4 regions of the Sphingobacterium sp. BS-2 genome follow, and region 1 is predicted to be linked to each of the others. Evidence: riboswitches for the same ligand, from Rfam matches in the RefSeq annotation. Region 1 holds a riboswitch; each other region holds the start of a gene.
The links. Region 1 has a riboswitch for S-adenosylmethionine ahead of ACK2WI_RS06750 (5-oxoprolinase). Riboswitches for the same ligand answer to the same signal wherever they lie in the genome.
Positions count from the first base shown of each region.

Region 2: linked by a shared signal. The riboswitch ahead of metE (5-methyltetrahydropteroyltriglutamate--homocysteine S-methyltransferase) and the one ahead of ACK2WI_RS06750 (5-oxoprolinase) in region 1 are both predicted to bind S-adenosylmethionine.
Region 3: linked by a shared signal. The riboswitch ahead of ACK2WI_RS09620 (O-acetylhomoserine aminocarboxypropyltransferase/cysteine synthase family protein) and the one ahead of ACK2WI_RS06750 (5-oxoprolinase) in region 1 are both predicted to bind S-adenosylmethionine.
Region 4: linked by a shared signal. The riboswitch ahead of ACK2WI_RS16460 (methylenetetrahydrofolate reductase) and the one ahead of ACK2WI_RS06750 (5-oxoprolinase) in region 1 are both predicted to bind S-adenosylmethionine.

Region 1 is NZ_JBIXGO010000015.1:81,516-87,191, reverse strand. It holds gene rpoN (RNA polymerase factor sigma-54) at 1-1,278, shown strand, start outside; SAM-I-IV-variant riboswitch at 1,326-1,420, shown strand; gene ACK2WI_RS06750 (5-oxoprolinase) at 1,482-1,745, shown strand; gene ACK2WI_RS06745 (DUF2891 domain-containing protein) at 1,916-3,013, opposite strand; gene ACK2WI_RS06740 (DUF937 domain-containing protein) at 3,080-3,751, shown strand; gene ACK2WI_RS06735 (threonine aldolase family protein) at 3,845-4,879, shown strand; gene idi (isopentenyl-diphosphate Delta-isomerase) at 4,931-5,458, shown strand; gene ACK2WI_RS06725 (hypothetical protein) at 5,656-5,676, opposite strand, start outside.
Region 2 is NZ_JBIXGO010000012.1:62,558-68,233, forward strand. It holds gene ACK2WI_RS05180 (hypothetical protein) at 1-342, opposite strand, end outside; gene ACK2WI_RS05185 (sensor histidine kinase KdpD) at 469-2,340, shown strand; gene ACK2WI_RS05190 (response regulator transcription factor) at 2,359-3,048, shown strand; SAM riboswitch class I at 3,319-3,417, shown strand; gene metE (5-methyltetrahydropteroyltriglutamate--homocysteine S-methyltransferase) at 3,493-5,676, shown strand, end outside.
Region 3 is NZ_JBIXGO010000017.1:185,695-191,370, reverse strand. It holds gene ligA (NAD-dependent DNA ligase LigA) at 1-146, shown strand, start outside; gene dapA (4-hydroxy-tetrahydrodipicolinate synthase) at 175-1,053, shown strand; gene ACK2WI_RS09625 (hypothetical protein) at 1,144-1,575, shown strand; SAM riboswitch class I at 1,799-1,912, shown strand; gene ACK2WI_RS09620 (O-acetylhomoserine aminocarboxypropyltransferase/cysteine synthase family protein) at 2,151-3,458, shown strand; gene metX (homoserine O-acetyltransferase) at 3,503-4,564, shown strand; gene ACK2WI_RS09610 (homoserine dehydrogenase) at 4,564-5,676, shown strand, end outside.
Region 4 is NZ_JBIXGO010000021.1:65,753-71,428, forward strand. It holds gene ACK2WI_RS16455 (DUF2723 domain-containing protein) at 1-206, opposite strand, end outside; gene ACK2WI_RS16460 (methylenetetrahydrofolate reductase) at 537-1,493, opposite strand; SAM riboswitch class I at 1,541-1,641, opposite strand; gene rimM (ribosome maturation factor RimM) at 1,821-2,348, opposite strand; gene ACK2WI_RS16470 (30S ribosomal protein S16) at 2,483-3,019, opposite strand; gene ACK2WI_RS16475 (UvrD-helicase domain-containing protein) at 3,231-5,676, shown strand, end outside.

The DNA.
Region 1 (5,676 bases):
GACAAAGACCCTGATGACGACTTCAACATGGAAGACAATAGCTACGATGATGAATTCAGCGTAGACGAGTACATCCAAGAAGACGATTATAAGGATTATGGTGGTGGTTATGACCATGATGATGAAGATGGTAAAAAAGAAATCCCCATCGCTGTTCAAGACTCCTTCTTCGAAAACCTCCAAAATCAACTGGATTTATTAGCACTTTCTGACAAAGACTATGTTCTAGGCCAACAAATCATCGGCTCTTTAGATGATGATGGCTATTTAAGAAGACCTATCCTCTCCTTGATTGATGATTTAGCCTTTTCGCAAAATGTCATTGTCGAAGAAGATGAGGTTGAAGAGATGCTAAAGATTGTCCAAAGCTTTGATCCTCCGGGGATTGGTGCTAGAAATCTTCAGGAATGCTTGACCATCCAACTACGTAAAAAAGACCAGAGCAATCCTATTATCCAACAGGCTTTGTTAGTCGTTGAAAATTATTTGGACGAGTTCACAAAGAAACATTACGATAAAATCGAAAAGCAATTAGGAGTTAATTCCGAAGAGCTTAGGGAAATTGTAAATGAAATATTAAAGCTGAATCCAAAACCAGGTGATTCAGGTGCTGTCGCAGGTAAACAACTGCAGATTATCCCAGATTTCCATATTTCAAACAACGATGGCGTGCTGCACCTGACCTTAAACGGCAGAAACGCTCCTGAGCTTCGTGTATCCCGCTCCTATCAAGAAATGTTTGAACACTATGAAAAGGCCGAAAAGAACGACAAGAAGATGCGTGAAGCGGTTCAATTTGTTAAACAGAAGCTGGATTCCGCCAAATGGTTTATCGATGCCATCAAACAAAGACAGCAAACCCTATTGAAAACCATGAATGCCATCATGGAATATCAATACGACTATTTCCTAACTGGTGATGACAGGATGTTGAAACCGATGATCTTAAAGGATATTGCCGATAAGATCGAAATGGACATTTCAACAGTCTCCCGTGTTGCCAACTCCAAATATGTTCAGACCGAATTCGGTACATTTTTACTAAAATCTTTCTTCTCTGAAGCTATCCAAACAGAATCAGGCGAAGAAGTCTCTAACAAAGAGGTCAAGAAAATTTTGGAAGAATGTATTGCTAACGAGGATAAGAGAAAACCGCTAGCCGATGAAAAACTAACCGAGATCCTCAAAGAAAAAGGTTATTCCATCGCGCGTAGAACAGTAGCTAAATATCGTGAGGCCATGAACATCCCTGTTGCTCGATTGAGAAAAGAGTTATAATTTTTTTTATTAGATACTTGCATATTAAAATATAATCTACTAAGTTTGTAGAGTATTCAGAATTGCAGATGCAATACCAACCGAGTGACAGACACCGCGGTGGTAAATCGATACGGGCGACAAGCCAAAATAAACGAATATTGCAAGGTCTTTTAAGACTCCTCTGAATGCAATTATGGTTAAACCCTTTAAACATTAATTGTATGTCGAACACAACAAAACCCTTACATCAGCATTTAGTGGAGAAATTCCACCACTATTCCACCAACGAATTAGTCGTATTAAACAATGATTTGGTAAAATCCAATTGGGGAGCCAACAAAACTGCTTTCAGGACGGCTTTGATATCCGCATTATCCAATCGTGGTATCGACCTTTCAGCCATCATCAGCACCGAAGACGGCTTCACCCAAATCCAAAGCGTCCCAGTAAAATTGGCTGAAAATAAATTAATTCCGATTTGCTGAAAATAGATTTGAGATATGAGATGTGAGATGTGAGATGTGAGATAGTAAGGTTATTAACCTAGCACTCATAACTCACATCTCAATACTAATAAATGATATAGCAAAGTTAATATCTCAATACTCATATCTCACATCTCAATACTAATTCATATCTCAAATCTCAATACTCTCTAATACCTACTAATTGCATACAATGCAAAGGTTCCTAGCCAATGGCTTCCCATGTAATCATCTTCAGCGCTTAGATTAGGGATAGAAAAATTAAAATGCGCTATACTATTGCTTTTTAAGTGGCCTAGACTTGGATCTATTTTGCTGATACCTACTAAGCATGCAGCACGGCTATAATTGAGGCCATCCAAATGAACCAATTTGCCATCGCTCCTATCTTTCACAATAGCAGGTTTTAGTTCAAAGGATTGATCAAACAAACCTGGCATAAATCCTTTCAACCACGTTACATATTCATCCTTAGGTATCAATTTACTCATCAAATAGGCCTCCTCTAAGCAAGGAGAAAGAAAATCATAACCACTTGGCTCATACGCAAGATCACAGTTCTTATCATTCTTGAACAAACGCATTGCGTTTTCTTGGATTGACTTTTTAAAAGCTTCATCCCCTACTGCATTGGCGTAATCCAAAGAAAGTGATAAACTAAAAGCAGAATTATCATGTTGTCCAGCACGAATGGGATAAACCAATTTTGGAAGATATTCTATATAGCGTTGTACCAATAGATCCACAAAAGGCTGTAAAGCTACTTTCCATTTTTTGCCATCTTCATCATTCCACCCTGCCAATTCCTCCTGCAACTTAAACAGCCAAGCCCAACCGTAAGTCCTTTCGAAACTTAAATTGTTTTTATCATTGAAAAAGGCTATTTCCGTTTGCACATTTTCAGGCGTGATATGGGCATTTAGGACTTGCCTCATTTTTCCATCTTTATCCAGTTCAGGAAAAGTCTTCAGCAATTTAATTACGGACCAATACCCATGTACAGAAGAATGCCAATCAAAACAGCCATAAAAAACTGGTCTAAGGGCTTTTGGCGACTTAAGATCAGAGTCAGAACCCAATACTTGCCCTAATTTATTAGGATATTCCACTTCAATACAATGGGTTGGCATAGCATAAATTTGCTGCGCTAATTCGAAAGACAATTTCACATCTTCCAATGGCACTTCATCTTGCTTTTTGGGTACATTATTACATGCTTGGAACAAAAGAACTACAAGCAAAAAGATGTTTGAACATATTATTTTCATACTAGTAAAATTGGCAATATATTTGAGTTATAAAAATAACATTTATAAACAATAACAATCTACAATATGAACATTAGTGACTTAATTTCAGGAAGCATTGGTTCACAGGCTACTGAAGGAATATCAGAAAAATTAGGACTTGATAAAAACCAAACCCAATGGGTGGTTTCAGCAGCTATCCCATTGATGATGTCTGCCTTGAATTATAATGCCCAAAAAAGCCCAGAACAGGCTCAAGGCATTCAAAATGCATTGGATAAACACTCTGGTGGAATCTTCGATAACTTAGCTGGCTTATTTAATCAAGGACCTTCAGAGGATGAAGACAAAATTGTAAACCACATCTTTGGTAGAAATACCGAAACGGTAAAACAGTCCCTTTCTGAAAAATCTGGTATTAGTATGGGAAAAATTGGGGGTATTTTAGCCCTATTGGCACCATTGGTAATGGGTTATTTAGGCAAAAAGAAACAAGCTGACGCTGGAACAGGCGGCGGAGGAATTGGCGACCTATTAGGAAGTATCCTAGGAGGAGGCTCTTCTAATGCTTCTGGAGGTGGAATCGGTGACTTGATCGGAAGCGTATTAGGTGGAGGCGGCTCTAGCCCTGCTAGCTCTTCTCAACCTAATATAGCTGGTGGATTAGGCGATCTAGTCGGACAGTTCTTTGATCAAAAGAACGACAACAATGCAAAAGGCAATATCTTAGATAGCCTTGCTGGTATGTTTGGAAAATAATCGAATAAAATACAACCATAAAGGGATTGGTCAGATTGATCAATCCTTTTTCTATTTTATTCCTTCCGATGTTGAAAACGATTATATTTACACATGCAATCTAAAATAAGTTTCAAAAACGATTATAGTGAGGGTGCTCACCCCAATATCTTAAATCTCCTTATCCAAACCAACCTCGATCAAGAAACAGGCTATGGAGAGGATAACCTAAGCATAAAAGCAAAATCTTTCATCAAAAGAAGCATCAATAATCCCGATGCTGAAATCTATTTTGTTTCTGGAGGAACCCAGGCGAATATGCTGGTCATCAGCCATCTCCTTAAACCTTATGAATCAGTTATTGCTGCTGATACCGGACATATCGAGGTGCATGAAACTGGAGCTATTGAAAACACAGGACATAAAATCAATTGTATTCCCAATCAGGATGGTAAAATAGCTGTTAAAGGAATCCAAGCTGCGCTAGATTACCATACCGATAACCACATGGTCAAACCGGCTATGGTTTATATCTCCCAATGCACTGAAATTGGAAGTATCTATAGTAAAGCTGAATTAGAGGAAATTTCCCAATTTTGCAAATCCAATAACTTGTTATTGTTTGTAGACGGAGCTAGGCTGGCTACAGCGTTGACCTCATCCCATGCCGACCTAAACATCGAAGAATTGGCTAATCTTGCCGATGTATTCTACATCGGTGCCACAAAAAATGCCGGCTTATTAGGTGAAGCCATTGTTTTCAAAAACAAGGAACTTGCTCAGGGTTTCGACTATTATATCAAACAAAAAGGGGCATTAATGGCAAAAGGTAGAATCTTAGGGGCTCAATTCTATGCCTTGTTTGAGGACAATCTATTTTTTGACCTAGGAAAACATGCCAATCAAATGGCGGCAAAATTAGCAAATGCTTTCCAATCCAAAGGCTATGAATTCTCTAGTAACCCGGTCAGCAACCAGATCTTCCCGATTCTCCCTTACCCTATTATCAAAGAACTCCATAAAAAATATGAATTCTATGTATGGCAGAAGTTAGATCAAGATAAGGCAATAGTACGCCTTGTGACTTCTTGGGCTACTCCAGAGACAACAATTGATCAGTTTATCGCAGATCTTCCGCAAGCATTTTAGGTTAAATAACCTGAATTCCTTATTTTAGGAAAACACCCCTAAATCTAGACTATGACTGTAGAAGAATTTGTGATATTGGTAGATCAACAGGATAATGAAATTGGCCAGATGGAAAAACAAGAGGCCCATCTTCAAAACAAAAAACATCGTGCTTTCTCCGTATTTCTATTAGACGAACAAGGAAATCTGATATTACAACAACGTGCCGATTCAAAATACCATAGCCCCGGTCTCTGGACCAATGCCTGCTGTGGACACCCTAGGCCTCATGAATCAACCATTGATGCCGCCAAAAGAAGGACCTTCGAGGAATTAGGAATCCATATCGATATCCAAGAGGTATTCCAATTGAGCTATGAAGAACATCTAGAAAATGGACTTTGGGAAAATGAATTCGACCATATTTTCATTGGAAAGTTCAGCGAAAACATCCCAAACCCAAACCCAGACGAAGTTCAAAACCTAAAATACATCAGTGTAGAAAAAGTTGAAAATGACCTTAAAGAAAACCCTCAAGATTATACCTTTTGGTTTAAATTGATATTTCCTCGGATAAAACAGATGTTAGTAAGACAGTAGACATAAGACACTGCATAACTCCTACTATGCTCAATCCAAATCAGAATGAGATATAAAAAATCTATATCCTCAATAAAAAGAACGGTTCTACAATCAGAGATTTTAGAACCGTTCTTTTTATTGTCAAACTTTAAATCTAGTTCCCAAGTTTTCTCAACATATAGCCATCAGAAAGTTCTGTTGTCTATTGTCTCTTTCTACCACCATTCGGCATTGGG
Region 2 (5,676 bases), on a different contig from region 1:
TTTGATAATTTTGCCACTCTCTTCCAGTTTCTGTGTCCCTGGCATCCTCACGCTCTCCCCTCCTGACAGTTTCTTCTCCAAGATCACCGTATCATCCTGTTGCTTTTGTATAGCGTTTGGAGTCGAAAGCAACCCCTTCTGGCCCTTATAGGCATTCGGGATCTCTATCGATTTATCCAAAGAATCCAGCAAAGGAATGTTGAACCTCTTTAAACTATCCTTGGAGTTGCCATCCCATTTAAATTCTAATGGTTTCTTTTTTTGAATATTTTGAGTATTTTGAGCTGAGGAAGGAATCACCCAAATCAACAATAAGATAGAAATCAAGATGAATTTTTTCATAATCAGTGCCTTAAGTCATAATTCTTTAACAAAGGAAATCCTATTCTGCTAAAAAAGCTAAAATATTGCTGTTAAAATGTGTTAAATGAGAAAATTAGCTGTTTTCCCTTATTACTTTTGTAACAAATGAAAAAAAGAAGTATTGCATTGATTATTTGGCTTATGTCCATTGCGCTGATTGGCGTAATGGCGATGCAATATTATTTTGTGCGGGAATCCTTTATCAAGGAGTCCAAACTATTTGATGAGGAAGTCAAGGCCTCCTTATCGGCCGTGGCCAATAAAATCGAACGCCAAGAAATCTATGATTTCGCAAGGGAGCAGGAACGCTTGAACCAAGAGAAGTTCAGGATTGACCAAGAACGTATCCAAAAGAACGAGAAGATCCTTGCTCTACAGCTTCAATATCAAGACAGCATCAAGACCTTGCAGAGAAGGGCTTTTGCGCATACCACCAGATTCAATTTCTTGGAAAGAGAACTGAACCAGCAATTCCCTGCTGTCCCTATCAGCAATGATTTCTATGAAACTTATTTAAAGAGAAAAGAATACAAGCACCTTGTGCGAATTACCTTGGAACAAGGACTTACCTCGGACAACACCATTGGAGAGTTCACCAATGTGGAAGCCATCAGAGTAGTTCCCAGGGTTGCCCAAAAAGACGATAGCACCCGATACCTGATCCCCGTATTCAACCCACCTTCCACAGAAGCAATTGCCTACCAGATCAGGACCCTCCCTCCCCGCTATGATTCCAAGACCTTATCTAAGATCGAAGAACTGGAGATCAAACTCAATAACCTGCGAGGACAGCGCCTATCGGAAGCCGCAACGCTATATGATACCATCGCCATGTTAGGGGGCAAGAAAAGCTCTGTAATTGCTGATGTTGCCATGGGTATGGAATTATCCAAAAGACCATTGGCGGAACGTATCAACGGCAAGAAAACCGTCAATCTCTTGATCCATGAACTTCAAGAAAGAGGCATTAAATCCTCCTTCGTTATGGAGATCAAGGATTTCAATAAAATGCCCGTTTTCCAAGGGGTCTATCAATTCAACAACGAGCAACTCAAGGAAGTCAATAATCCATTGATCTATACCGCTAGGCTATTCCAAGGTGACCGAGGAAATGCGCCAGGTGAGCTCAGCATACATTTCCCAAACAAAGGCGGGATAATTGCTGAAACCATGGGCTATTGGTTATTCCCGACCATCCTGGCCTTATTAGCGCTATTGATTGGATGTTTTGCCTATACCCTGAGCATCATCTTCAAGCAGAAGAAGATGTCAGAGATGAAAACCGATTTCATCAACAACATGACCCATGAGTTCAAAACACCGGTTGCCACCATCATGATCGCCAGCGAGTCCTTGCGTGACCCTGAAATATCAGCAGATGGCAAGCGTGTCAATAAACTAGCAAACATTATCTACGATGAAAACGTCCGTTTAGGCTCGCATATCGAACGCGTGCTGAACATCGCCCGACTGGAGAAAGAAAACTTAAAAATCGAGCGCACCAATGTGCATATCAACTCCTTGGCCAATGCGGTCCTAGAGAGCATGCGCCTACAGATGGACAAGGCCGATGGCACCCTGAACATCGACATATCAGCAGGAAATGACCTGGTTGTCGGTGATGAACTTCACCTCTCCAATGTGATGTTCAACCTGGTGGATAATGCAATTAAATACTCTCAAGAAAAACCAGAAATCACTTTTAAGACTTTTAATAGAGGGAACACTATCGTAATATCCGTTGCAGACAAGGGCATGGGAATGACCAAGGACCAACAGGAAAAGATATTTGATCAGTTCTATCGCATACCTACGGGAAATATCCACAACGTGAAAGGCTTCGGACTAGGTCTAAGCTATGTTAACGATATCATCAAAAGACTGAACGGAAAAATCTCCGTTAAAAGCGAAAAAGATAAAGGCACACAATTTGAAGTAACTCTTCCTTTAAAGGACGCATCCAAGGAAGTAGCATAACATAAGAAAGAGAAAAGTATGAATCAAAAGATATTATTAGCAGAAGATGATCCTAATCTGGGCGAATTACTGAAGGATTATCTTGAATTAAAAGGAAAATTTGACGTCGTACTTTGTACAGATGGTCAAGAAGGAATGGATGCCTTCCGCAAAGAGGAATTTGACCTTTGCATCTTGGATGTCATGATGCCCAAAAAAGACGGCTTCTCCCTTGGTAAGGATATCCGTAAGATCAATCAAACGGTACCTATCATCTATGCTACGGCAAAAGGAATGATGGAGGATAAAACCCAAGCCTTCGAACTAGGTGGTGATGACTATATCACTAAGCCTTTCCGTGTAGAAGAACTCTTATTGAGAATAAATGCGCTATTAAAAAGAGCTTCCAAGGACAAAGAAGAAGAGGTATCGGACAAGTTTGAAATCGGTGATTACTTCTTCGACTATACCAGCCAGATCATCTCTTACAAAGGTCAGCAACAAAAACTTTCTACCAAAGAAGCCGAATTACTGCGCTTACTTTGTCTTAAGAAAAACGATGTCTTGACCCGCGAAGAAGCCTTGATCAAAATATGGCATGATGACAACTACTTCACCGGCCGCAGCATGGATGTATTCTTAAGTAAACTAAGAAAATACCTCAAAGAAGATCCAAACGTGGAGATCGTCAATGTGCATGGCAAGGGGTATAAGTTGTTGGTTAGCTAAGGATGGATGTGAGATAAGAGATGTGAGATATGAGATATTAGCAACACCAATGCTTGATATTTTAAACATATACAAAATCAAAATATATAAAGGGGCAAAAGTATTTTTGCCCCTTTTTTGATAGAATTCTATCCATCTACTTTTAAACCATGATTTCTCTCATACTCAAAGAACTAAAATATTGAAACCCCTCGCTTTCTCATATCTCAATTCTCATATCTAAAAATCTTTTTCCTTGGAAAATAAAAATCTTATCCATAACTTAGCCGACGCTTATAGAGAAAGGCAGAGGGACTAGACCCGATGAAGCCTTAGCAACCTGTCTCTTGACAAGGTGCTACATTCTACCCCGATTGGGAAAGATAAGCTGGTTACAGGAATCCTAGGTAGCCTTCTCTTAGCAAAAAGACTTATTGAAATTTATTTAATTTAGTAGAGAACTATATGCTATTAACAAACAATTTAGGCTACCCACGTGTGGGTGCTTTCCGTGAACTGAAGAAAGCTAATGAAGCTTACTGGGCAAAGAAAATCAGCGCGGAAGAATTATTGCAGGCTGGACTTAAAATCCGTGAAAGCAATTGGAAGACTCAAAAAGATGCTGGCATCGAACTGATCCCATCTAATGATTTCTCATTCTATGACCAAGTCCTAGACTTATCCTTAACTGTTGGAGCTATCCCGGCTCGTTACAACTCCCTTTTGAACAAAATCGATCGCCAATATAACCTAGACTTATATTTTGCGATGGCTCGTGGTTTCCAAGAAGGTGGCGTGGATGTAACTGCTATGGAAATGACGAAGTGGTTTGATACCAACTACCACTATATCGTTCCTGAATTCGTGAAAAACCAAGAATTCAAACTGACTTCAGAGAAATTCCTAAGCGAATACAATGAAGCTAAACAATCAGGTATCGAAACTAAACCTGTCCTGATTGGCCCTATCACTTACCTATTGCTAGGTAAAGAAAAAGAAGCTGGTTTTAACCGTATCGATCTAATCGACAGATTACTTCCGGTATACGAAGAGATCTTGGCTAAACTTGCTGATGCTGGCGCAAAATATGTTCAAATCGACGAGCCTTTCTTGGCTTTGGATATCGATGATGCTACAAAAGCACTTTACGGAAAAGTTTTCGAAAAGTTAGCTGCTGCTGCCAAAGGCATTAAATTAATCGTTGCCACTTACTTCGAGGCACTAGGAAACAACGAAGACATCGCTGTTAATCTTCCTGTGCATGCGTTACACCTTGACTTAGTTCGTGGTGAAAACCAACTTGACACTATATTATCCAAAGTTCCTGCTTCTCTAACCCTTTCTTTAGGAGTGGTTGAAGGCCGTAACATTTGGAAAAACGACTACGAAAACTCATTGAAAAAAATCAAACAAGCAGTTGATGCTTTAGGAAAAGACCGCGTATGGGTTGCTCCTTCTTCATCTTTATTGCATGTTCCATTTGATCTAGACAATGAGAACAATGAAGAGTCTCTACCTGCTGAAGTGAAAAACTGGTTAGCATTCGCTAAACAGAAATTAGCTGAAGTAAAAGACCTAGCTGTATTGGCTGAAGGTGAAGTGGATGCTGAAACCCAAAAACGTTTCGAAGCAAACAAAGAAGCTGCTGAAAGCCGCCGTACATCTCCATTGATCCACAGACCTGAGGTTAAAAACCGCGTTAGCAACATCACTGATGAAGATGCTAAGCGTACTTCTACTTTCAATGCTCGTAAAGAAGCTCAACAAGCTAAATTCAACCTTCCAGGATTTGCTACCACTACAATCGGTTCTTTCCCACAAACAAAAGATGTTCGTAAATGGAGAGCTGACTTGAAAAAAGGTGCTATCTCTCAAGAAGAATACGATAAAGAAATCGCTGCTGAGACTGAAAGAACTATCCGTCTACAAGAAGACCTAGACATCGATGTATTGGTACATGGTGAATTCGAACGTAATGACATGGTGGAATACTTCGGTGAGCAATTAGCTGGATACGCATTCACTCAAAACGGATGGGTTCAGTCTTACGGTTCTCGTTGTGTAAAACCTCCTATTATTTTTGGTGATGTTTACCGTCCTGAAGACATGACTGTTCGTTGGTCTGCTTATGCACAATCATTGACTAACCGTCCAGTAAAAGGTATGTTGACAGGTCCTGTAACGATCTTACAATGGTCATTCGTTCGTAACGACCAACCTCGTTCTACAACTACTTACCAAATCGCTTTGGCTATCTTAGACGAAGTTCAAGCTTTGGAAAAAGCAGGTATCAAAATCATCCAGATTGATGAGCCAGCTATCCGTGAAGGTCTTCCTCTACGCAAAGCTGATCAACAAGAATACTTAGACTGGGCTGTACGTGCATTCCGTGTTTCTTCATCCAATGTTGATGATGATACGCAAATCCACACGCACATGTGTTATTCTGAGTTCAACGATATTATCCAAGATATCGCTGCTATGGATGCTGACGTGATCACGATCGAAACTTCTCGTTCCCAAATGGAATTGTTAGATGCTTTCGCAGATTTCAAATATCCAAATGATATCGGTCCAGGTGTATATGATATCCACTCTCCTCGTGTTCCTAGCACAGAAGAAATGGTTAACTTATTACGCAAGGCAAAA
Region 3 (5,676 bases), on a different contig from region 1:
GTGGTAAAATGTTGAGCAGTATTTCCTCAAAACTGAATTATTTGGTTGCAGGAGACAAGATGGGACCATCCAAATTAGCGAAGGCTGAAAAGCTTCAGGTTCCGATGATTTCGGATGTTCAGCTGCTGGCGATGATCAATAATTAAGAAAAAATTAAATAAATACACATAAACGATGAACGAGCTTCAAGGTGCGGGAGTAGCATTAGTCACTCCATTTCACGCAGACGGCACAGTAGATTACGAAAGCCTCGGCAATCTGATAGATTTTCAGATTGAGGGAGGCATTGATTATTTGGTTTCATTGGGTACCACTGGCGAGACAGCTACCCTAACCCAAGATGAACGAAAGAAGCTGTGGCAATTTACTTCGAAGCACGTCAATAAACGTATTCCATTGGTAGCTGGTATTGGCGGAAACAATACCTATGAAATTGTTGAACAGATCAAGAACTTCGAAGTCCTGGATTATGTGGCAATCCTTTCGGTTTCTCCATACTATAATAAACCTACGCAAGAAGGAATTTACCAGCATTATAAAGCGATTGCGGAGGCTTCCAAGCTTCCTATCATCCTGTATAACGTACCGGGACGTACAGGCAGCAATATCAGTCCGGCGACCACAGTACGTTTGGCAAAGGATTTCAAGAATATCGTGGCAACCAAAGAGGCCTCAGGGAATTTTGCGCAATTCAGTGAGATCCTTCGTGACAAACCCAAGGAATTCCTGTTGATTTCTGGGGATGATCCTGTTACATTGCCGATGATGGCGATGGGTGCCGCTGGAATTATTTCGGTGGTTGGCAATGCCTACCCAACCAAAGTTTCTGCCTTGGCTCATTTATGCCGCGAAGGAAATTATGTGGAGGCCAGAGCCATTCATTTGGAATTATTGAAGATCATTGACCTTTGTTTCATTGAAGGAAATCCAGCTGGTGTAAAATACATCTTGGAAAAGAAAGGCATTGGCAAAGACCATGTTAGGTTGCCATTGGTTCCGGTAAGTGATAAAACCAAAGCAGCCATAGATGCAGAGATGCAGCTACTAGGTTAAAAAAAATATAAGGTTGGCAATGAAAATTCGCCAACCTTTTTTATTTTTAGGTATTCTTTTTGTTACCAAATAGAAACTGAATCAAAAAAAATGGAAACATCAAACCAACAACCTAGCACTAAGGGTTCAAAGTTCAAAAAATTCATTAGCTGGTTTTTACTCATCCTATTTCTAGCCTTTGCTGGATTTGTTTATTTCAAATATTATTTTGTATTTGGAGAAGGCGTTAAATCTGGGGTTTTGAATTATGCGGTAAAAAAGGGAAATTTATTCAAGACTTATGAAGGTAAGCTTATCCAAGAGGGCATTCGTTCGCAGAAGACCGGCACTGGGCTGTCGAGCAATGAGTTTGAATTTTCCATTGAAAACGATTCAGTTTTCCATATCTTGGAACTGAATAGCGGAAAAGCTTTCGACCTACACTACAAGGAATATCATGGTGTTTTGCCTTGGCGAGGAAATACAAGATATGTAGTGGATAAAATTATACAAATGCGTGATGCGAAGACAACTACTTTTTAGTTGATCGGAAAAACATATCAGAAAAAAATTGGGGCTTCAACCGACGTTAGAGAAGGGACTAACAAAGGTTGAAGCCCTGGTCTTTATAGGGAAATTTAGTTTTGTGGGATGCCAAAGAATAAACTTTTCAGAAAAAGATTGCAAAATTAAATTTCGTGAACTATATTTGCGGAGTACTTCGATAGTGGTACGCTAATCATTACCTCTCTAAAAAGATGGTCTTGATTTATAAAGAAGTGGCGAGAGACTGGCTCAATGACCCACTGGCAACCTTCAATAAGGATTGAAAAGGTGCCAATTCCTGTCCGAGGCAATAAAGCCCAGGAGCATATAAATGAAATAGACTATGACTTCAAAATTTTCAAAATCGGAATTAGTATATCTTGTTGGAAAACCAGCAACAGATTCCAGTATTCAATTTATTTCCAGCTGTATTATTTGCATTGCCCGAATGCGATAGTCGTCCCTATGTTCAAGCACTAAGCACTAGTGCAAAAATTTAGTACCGACGACCAGAAACACAGCAAGGAGAGAATCATCTATTCAATTTACTAACATCTATAATCAACATAAAAATGGCAGACAACAAGAATCTTAAATTTGAAACACTACAAGTGCACGCAGGTCAAGACGTAGACCCTACAACTGGATCAAGAGCATTACCTATATATCAGACTACCTCATACGTTTTTGAAAATGCAGAACATGGAGCAAACCTTTTTGCCTTGAAGCAATTTGGTAACATCTATACCCGGATCATGAATCCTACCACGGATGTTTTCGAAAAACGTATCGCAGCTTTAGAGGGTGGTGTTGCAGCGGTTGCTGTTTCTTCAGGACAGGCAGCCCAATTCCTAGCTTTGACCAATATCCTTGAATCCGGAGAAAACTTTGTTTCAGGATCCAATCTATATGGCGGTACTTACAATCAGTTCAAGGTTTCTTTTAAGAGATTAGGCATTGAAGCAAGATTTGCTGAGGATTCAGATCCTGATAAAATTGAAGCATTGATCGACGATAAAACAAAAGCGATCTATGTGGAAACGATTGGGAACCCTAGTTACAATATCCCCGATTTCGAACGCATCGCATCGGTTGCTAAGAAACATGACCTACCATTGATCGTAGACAATACTTTTGGTGCCGGCGGTTATTTGTTCAAACCATTGGAGCATGGTGCTAACGTGGTGGTGGAATCGGCAACAAAATGGATCGGTGGACACGGAACTAGTATTGGTGGTGTGATTATCGATGGTGGAAACTACAACTGGGGGAATGGTAAATTCAAACAATTCTCGGAGCCTTCTGAAGGATACCATGGTTTAGTATTTTCCGATGTATTCGGTGAAGGTGGACCATTTGGAAACATTCAATTTGCTATCCGCGCTCGCGTTGAAGGATTAAGAGATTTCGGTCCTGCCCTATCTCCATTTAACTCATGGCTTTTGGTGCAAGGTCTGGAAACTTTGTCGCTACGTGTACAACGCCATGTTGACAATACCTTGGAAATTGCACAATGGTTGGAAGCACATCCTCAAGTTGAGCAAGTAAGCTACCCAGGATTGAAAAACCACCCGTACCATCAGAATGCACAAAAATATTTGAAAAACGGATATGGTGCGGTATTATCATTCACCATCAAAGGTGGAGTTGATAAGGCGAATGAGTTCATCGATTCATTGGAATTGATCAGCCATTTGGCGAACGTAGGAGATGCGAAATCCTTGATTATCCATCCTGCGGCAACGACACACCAACAATTGAGTGCAGAAGCGCAGAAAGCAGCTGGAGTAGCTCCAGGTCAATTGAGGCTTTCGGTGGGTATCGAGCACATCGACGATATTAAAGCAGACTTAACACAAGCATTTGACAAAATCAAGTAAGTGGGGGCTTAACTGATTTTTTAGGAGGAAGATAATTAAAGAGAATGAGTGTAAAGACTTTCGGATATAGCCAAGACTTCGAATTAGAGAGTGGAAAAAAACTGGCAAATCTACAGATAGCCTACCATAGTTATGGTCAGCTAAATGAGGATAAGTCCAATGTGATTTGGGTATGCCATGCCTTGACTGCAAATTCAGATGTTTTTGACTGGTGGCCAGGATTATTTGGCGAGAATGAATTATTTAATGATAAGGATTATTTTATAATCTGTGCCAATGTATTGGGCTCACATTATGGGACGACGAATCCCCTATCCATTGATCCTGACACCAACCTACCCTATTATTCAGACTTCCCTCAATTCACGATTAGAGATATTGTTAAAGCACATGGACTATTAGCTGATCATCTAGGGATCCAAGAGATCAACACCTTGATTGGAGGATCTCTAGGCGGTCAACAAGCTTTGGAATGGACCGTATCCAAAACCATAAAGATCCATAATCTAATAGCCATCGGCACGAATGCGTTTTTCTCGCCTTGGGGAATCGCATTCAATGAAAGCCAACGCCTAGCTATCGAAGCAGACGCAAGTTTTAAAGAGAAAAAGGATGATGCCGGCTTGAATGGTCTAAAGGCGGCCCGCAGTATGGCATTATTGTCCTATAGGACTTACAATGCCTATGGAACGACCCAAGTGGAATCGGACCATGATAAAACGGATGCTTACAAGGCATCCTCCTACCAAGCCTACCAAGGCGATAAATTAGTCAGAAGATTCAATGCCTTTTCCTATTGGTATTTGACCAAGGCGATGGATAGCCATCATCTAGGCAGAGGCCGTGGTCAGGTGGAACAAGTACTAAATTCCATTGAAGGGGTAAATACCCTGATCATTGGTATTCCATCGGACGTGCTATTCCCTCCTCAGGAACAGGAATTCATCGCGAAGCATATTCCTAATGCGGAATATTATGAACTGCACTCCTTTTTTGGACATGACGGCTTCTTGATCGAAACTAAAACCCTGACTCAAGTTATAGGCAACTTTCTTGAGAAACATAATACAAAAGCAGAAAATCACTTAAATTTAATTAAAGAATAATGAGTAAGAAACTTACCATCGGGATGTTTGGATTTGGTGTGGTGGGACAAGGTTTATACGATATCATAAAGACAAAGAACCTAAACTTAGAAATCAAGAAATTTGTTATCAAAAACGCAGACAAAAAAAGGACCTTGCCTGCGGAATTGTTTACCACAGATGCCAATGCTATTCTAGAAGATCCTGAAATCAATACCGTGGTGGAATTGATCGATGATGCCGAAGCTGCTTTTGAGATTACAAAAAGAGCACTGACAACAGGAAAGAATGTTGTTTCTGCCAATAAAAAAATGATTGCCACCCATTTAGAGGAATTGACCGAGATCCAAAACCAACATGGCACTTCCCTATTGTATGAAGGCGCTGTGTGTGGCAGTATCCCTATTATCAGAAACCTGGAAGAATACTATGACAATGAGCTTTTGCACTCTGTAAGCGGTATCTTCAATGGTTCATCCAACTATATTCTTTCCAAGATCTTCAACGAAAACCAAAGCTATGATGAGGCTTTGAAAAAAGCGCAGGAGTTGGGTTTTGCAGAAACGGACCCCACATTGGATGTTGGCGGATATGATCCAAAATACAAATTGGCTATTGTAGCTTCCCACGCTTATGGCATTTATATCAACCCAGATGAGATCCTTAACTTAGGGATTGATACCTTAGGGAATGCGGATATCCGATATGCACGAGAGAAAAACTACAAAATCAAGTTGATTCCTTTAGCTAAAGAAATCACTAATAATCAGGTTGTGCTTTATGTACTCCCTAAATTCATTTCTAAAGGCAATATATTGCGAAATGTAGAAAATGAATACAATGGTGTATTGGTAAAAGCTGCATTTGCGGATGAGCAATTTTTCTATGGAAAAGGAGCTGGCGGTCACCCAACAGGATCTGCTGTGCTATCTGATATTGCTGCATTAAGATATGATTACAAATATGAGTACAAGAAACATTTAGAGGCTCAACAGGTTGAATATTCAACTGATTATGCGCTAAAAGCTTATTTCCGCTATGAGGACGAAGATGTATTGGAAAATATTGAGTTTATCAGTATTTCAGAAAGATTCTATAGTGATGATCACAAATATGTGATTGGAACCATTAAT
Region 4 (5,676 bases), on a different contig from region 1:
CCGAAAGCCAAGTTTGAAAACAGATTCTGGATCAGAAGAAACAAAGGCGCCCCTGGCTGATGCACAATTTCCAACTTGTCCGAAGCGGCAATAAACTCGCCCGTATCCCACCAACTGATGGATTGATCCACAGTGAATGCATACAGTACAAACGCGATGATACCGCAAAGCCAGCCGAGAAAATTGTTGATTTTATTATAGCTCATAATTGTAGGTGATAAATGTTGTTTAAATTTAAAAAAGAATTATCTCCCACTTCCGTGATTAACATAATTTAACATGGAATCAGGCTGCTCTCCTTTTTCGAAAACAGCGAATTTATCGCTGGAATTTCGGGAGAACTAATAGCTTTTGTTTTACCCACATTCGGATTTCTTGCAATATGACTAAAATTTTATCCAAGCAATCTTCGAACATGTCTCGAACAAGCCTCGAATGAGACCCGAATATGGGATAAAAATATCACCTCGGTATAAACGGACAAAAGCGAATGAAATCATTCGCCTTTGTCTGTTATTTTTGCATCAGTTCTTTTATTATACTAATTTTTCAACGATCTTTTTAGTTGGTCCTGGATTACTCATGGTATAGAAGTGCAATACCGGAACGCCAAAATCGATCAGTTCCTTACATTGATGCACCAACCATTCCTCACCTACCTGCCTAACATCGGCATTGGTTTTACAAGCCTCGACCGCATCACTTAGGTCCTCAGGTATATCCAAGTGGAAGATCCTTGGTAGCGTGATCAATTGCTTTTTGGTGGTCAATGGTTTCAATCCTGGAATAATAGGAACATGGATATCATTTTCCCTACATTTCGTCACGAACTCTTTATATTTTTCTACGTTGAAAAACATCTGGGTAACGATAAATTCAGCCCCCATTTCTACCTTTTTCTTCAACCATTTAAAATCGGTATTGAAGTTTGGCGATTCAAAATGTTTCTCTGGGTAACCGGCAACACCTATACAAAAGTTGGTCTTTTCGGAGGAGCCGATATCTTCATGTAGATAAGATCCTTCGTTCATGTCCACGACTTGCCTCAACAGGTCAGTAGCATAGGCATGACCTCCAGCAGTCGGGATAAAGTCGGCATCGCCTTTTCTAGCATCACCTCTTAGGACCAACACATTATCGATACCTAAGAAGTTCAGGTCGATAAGTGCGTTTTCCGTTTCCTCTTTGGTGAAACCACCACAGATCAAGTGCGGAACGGCATCGACTTTATATTTACTCATTATGGCAGCACAGATGGCTACGGTTCCCGGTCTTTTTCTATAGGATACCCTTTCCAACAAGCCATTTGCATGTTGTTTGTACAGGTAATCCTCACGATGGTACGTCACATCAATAAAAGGAGGTTTGAATTCCATCAGTTCATCCATGGTTTGGAAGATACTTTGGATACCTTGACCTTTAGCAGGAGGTAACAGCTCAAAAGAATATAAGGTCTTGCCTTTAGCGTTCTTGATGTGATCTACGATTTTCATAAAAATATATTAAGGCTTAGAGAGAACACAGTGAACACTGATTCTTTGGCTTATCTTTCCCATTTTGGGGGTAGAATGTAGCACCTTGACTGGTGTCAGGTTGCTAAGGCTTCAGCGGGTCTAGTCCCTCTGCCTTTCTCTATAAGCGAGGGCTAATATCGTCAATAGCAAGGTAATCTCAAAATGTTTAAAGAAAAAACTTTTCGGATGACTATGAAAGCGAGGCCTTCGGGAATTGGAAAATGGAATCTGGAAATGGATGGGGTTAGGTATGATCATAAAAAAAGGGCGTCTTAAAAACGCCCATTCTATATCTAAAATATCTTATTAATCTTCTAGGTACATATCGATCAAACCTTCGGGAAGGTTCAATACGACAATCTTTTCTTCGGGGTCAATGCCGACGATAAAATCCTCGTTTAGGGGGAACATGGCATCTCGGCCATCGATATCTACGGTTGCGATAAATTGTTGCGGCATTTCTTGGACCTGTGTGATCTCGCCCAATTCGCCTTCAGTTTCTTCAATGGCGGTATAACCTACAAGATCATGATAGGTAAAATCATCAGGATCACGTACCGGCATTTTATCATTTGGCAGATAGATTTGCTTTCTAAGGAGCGGTTGGGCCTTGTCGATATGGTCCACATCTTCGAAATTGACATAAGCCGTGCTATTATTCTGAAATTTGATCTTTTCGACAAAGAATGGCACCAATTTCTTGTCCATCTCCAAGAAAACTACATCCAGATCAAGGTCCATATAGTTATCAAATTCAAAAAACAGCTGCAGTTCACCCTTCAATCCGCGGGATTTACTGACATAACCGATATAAAAACATTGATCTTTCGTCATATTCACAAATTAATTTCCAAAAATACGGAATTCTTTTTCTGTTCAGGGATTAGGGATAGCTAATCAAGGTAAAAAGGGAACAAAAAAGCCGGTTCATAGAATGATCCGGCCATTTTGAATACTTTATGAAGAGATTATCCTTCAGTTTCTTCTGTGTTTTCAGTAGCTTCTGCAGCTTCTTCTGCCTCTTCTGCAGCTGTTTCTTCAGCAACAGGAGCGTTTTTAGCAGCGATAGCAGCAGCTCTGTCTTCTTTTTTCTTAGCTTCAGCAGCTAAAGCAGCTTTCTTAGTTTCGTCTTTAGATTTCGCTAAGCCTGATTTCTTTCCTTCGATTTGAGCATCTTTACCTTCAGCCCATTTAGTGAAAAGTTCTTCAGCTTTTGCTTCATCAAAAGCACCTTTTTTCACACCACCTTGCAAGTGTTTTTTGTATAAAACACCTTTGTAAGAAAGGATAGCACGAACTGTGTCAGTAGGTTGAGCACCTTTGTTCATCCAGTCTAACGCTTTTTCGAAATCCAAAACGATTGTTGCTGGGTTAGTGTTTGGGTTGTAAGAACCTAAACGCTCGATGAACTTACCATCACGTGGTGAACGGCCGTCTGCTACTACTACGTGGTAAAAAGGTTTTCCTTTTTTACCGTGTCTCTGCAATCTGATTTTAGTTGCCATGTTTTTTCTTTATTTATGTATTCAACATATCCCCCGTTGCTACATGCAGGAGGGGACGCAAAGATACAAAGTATTATCAATTAATACAACAGAGAATTTAAAGCTGTTTTATCCTCAAAATAAGGGCTACTCCCGACCGATATTCTTGAAAAAGATTTGAGTAATCTGCTAATAATACCGATATTCAGATACTTCAAACCATAGTCATCTTATGCAAAGAATTGCTCCATTAAGGATTGTAAAGGCTTCCGCTGGATCTGGAAAAACATTTAGTCTCACTGTGCATTACCTGACACTACTGCTATCCAAAGAAAGCAGCTATCGGGAAATCCTTGCCGTTACCTTTACCAACAAAGCTACCGCCGAAATGAAAGGTCGGATCATGTCGGTCCTGCATGGCTTGGCGATCGGTAGCACAGCAAGTGACATTGAGCAGTACAGACAGCAACTATTACAGCAAAATCCACAATGGGATCCGCAAAGCATCCAGGAAAAAGCTAATCGGATCTATAGAAGGATACTCCATGATTACAGCCATTTTTCGGTAAGCACCATTGATGGCTTTTCGCAAAAAGTCATCCGAAGTTTCACCTATGAACTTAACCTCGATTCAGGTTATGCCATCGAGATGAACACCAATAAAGTGAAGCGTGACCTGACAGTCATGTTGAACCAACTGCTGGATGAAAGACCGGACCTATTGGAATGGATCATCAATTATGCAGAGCAAAAGATCGGCAAGAATGAGAATTGGAATTATAGACAGCAATTGATGAGCTTGGCTGGATTGATCTTCTCAGAAAACTTCCAGGAGTTTGATAGTTTTATGATTTCGGCTGATACCGACCGAATATTCAACTTACTCAACAAAGAAATTGACGAAAAGACCAATGCTTTTTTGGATGCTTTGGTCCAGGGAATAGAAACCTTCAAATCTGAATACCGCCGCTTGGGGGTGGATGATGCAGAGATGAAAGGCAAATCCAGGAACAAACTGGTCGCTGCAAGCAAGATCAACATAGACCCTAAAAAGGTTTCTACCTCTGATATCCAAGATAAGATATTTGACAAATTCTTGGTCTTGTTGGATAATGAAGAGCATTATTTAGACGATAAAAAAGCTGTCAGGTATGAATATATGCAAGGCATTCGTCCTGCATTGGATGCTATCTTATCCTTACAGCAGCATTTTGCAAATTATATTGCCTATCAAGCGGTGCAGACCAATCTGTATTTCTTAAGGTTACTCAAAGAAATGAGTGATCTACTGAGTCAATGGAGGAAGGAAAACTCTGCCCAGTTGATTTCGGATGCGCAGATATTACTGAACAAGCTGGGCTTGGACGAACACAGTGACCCTACCTTTATTTGGGAAAAAATAGGCAACCGATACAATTATTTTCTTTTTGATGAATTTCAGGATACCTCACGGATTCAATGGAAAAACTATAGTCCATTGCTCCTGAATGCCCTGGCAGATGCGACAGGTAAGGTTGCTGAACATTTAGTGGTGGGCGATGTCAAACAGAGCATATATCGCTGGAGAAATGGTGACTGGCGGATCCTATTGCAACAAATCGACCAGCAGGTGTCGCAGAACTTCCACTTAAATGAGGATCAAATCAAGGAATTTATTGATAACGGAACCTTGGAGACCAATTTCCGCAGTCTTCCAAATATCATTAATTTCAATAATTATCTCTATGAAAAGATCCCTAGCCTTTTGCAGGAGGTCTTGAATGATAAGGTCGGCGAGAGCTTGGGTGAAGAGGGAATGGCTTGGTGGAATGCCACTGGCAATAACAGGCTCCTAGAAAAAGCCTATGAAAACAGCAGGCAATTGATCCCTGAAAATAAGCTTCAAGCGGGCAAACCTTTGGGAAATATTGAAATCAATTTTTTCCCTGTCAGTGATGGGCGAGCAAGGAACAATCAGGTTATGGAGGCTTCCGTAGAGGCTCTATGTAGCAAGATTGCAGAATGGATCAAGTCGGGAAAATATAAACCGGCGGATATAGGGATTTTGGTTCGGAGCAATGCCCAAGCCAAGTTGGTCATTCAAGAGTTGATGCGTTTCAAGAACACAGAAAACCTCAACTTTGAGGTTATTTCTGGGGATGCGCTGAGTTTAATAACCAACCATGCGGTCAACCTGATCATTGAAACCCTCAGATCCTTGGTTTTCCAATCGGAGAAACACGTTTTACACCTTGCCAATATGGCCTACCTATTCCAATTGGCGCATGGCAAGTCCAATTTTGAAGAAGCGATATGGCTGAAGTTCAAGGACAATAATATCAAGGAATTATCCGATTTACTTCCTCTTTCATTGATAGACTCATGGAATCAACTACATAAAATGCCTTTGGTCCATTTGGTAGAAAAGCTGATTGAAGTATATCATCTTGGTGAAGAAGGAAGTATCCATTTACCTTACCTTTTGGCATTCAAGGATATTGCGACCGCATTTTCTACTCAAGGGGAACGCGGAATCATACAATTCCTGGAATATTGGGATGAGGATGGCGAAAGGGCTGTCCTACCATCCAGTGGAAAGGTGGATGCCATTGAGGTAAGCACCATCCATAAATCCAAGGGATTGGCTTATGAAGTGGTGATGATCCCATTTTCTTCTTGGAAACTGGATGGGTTAACCA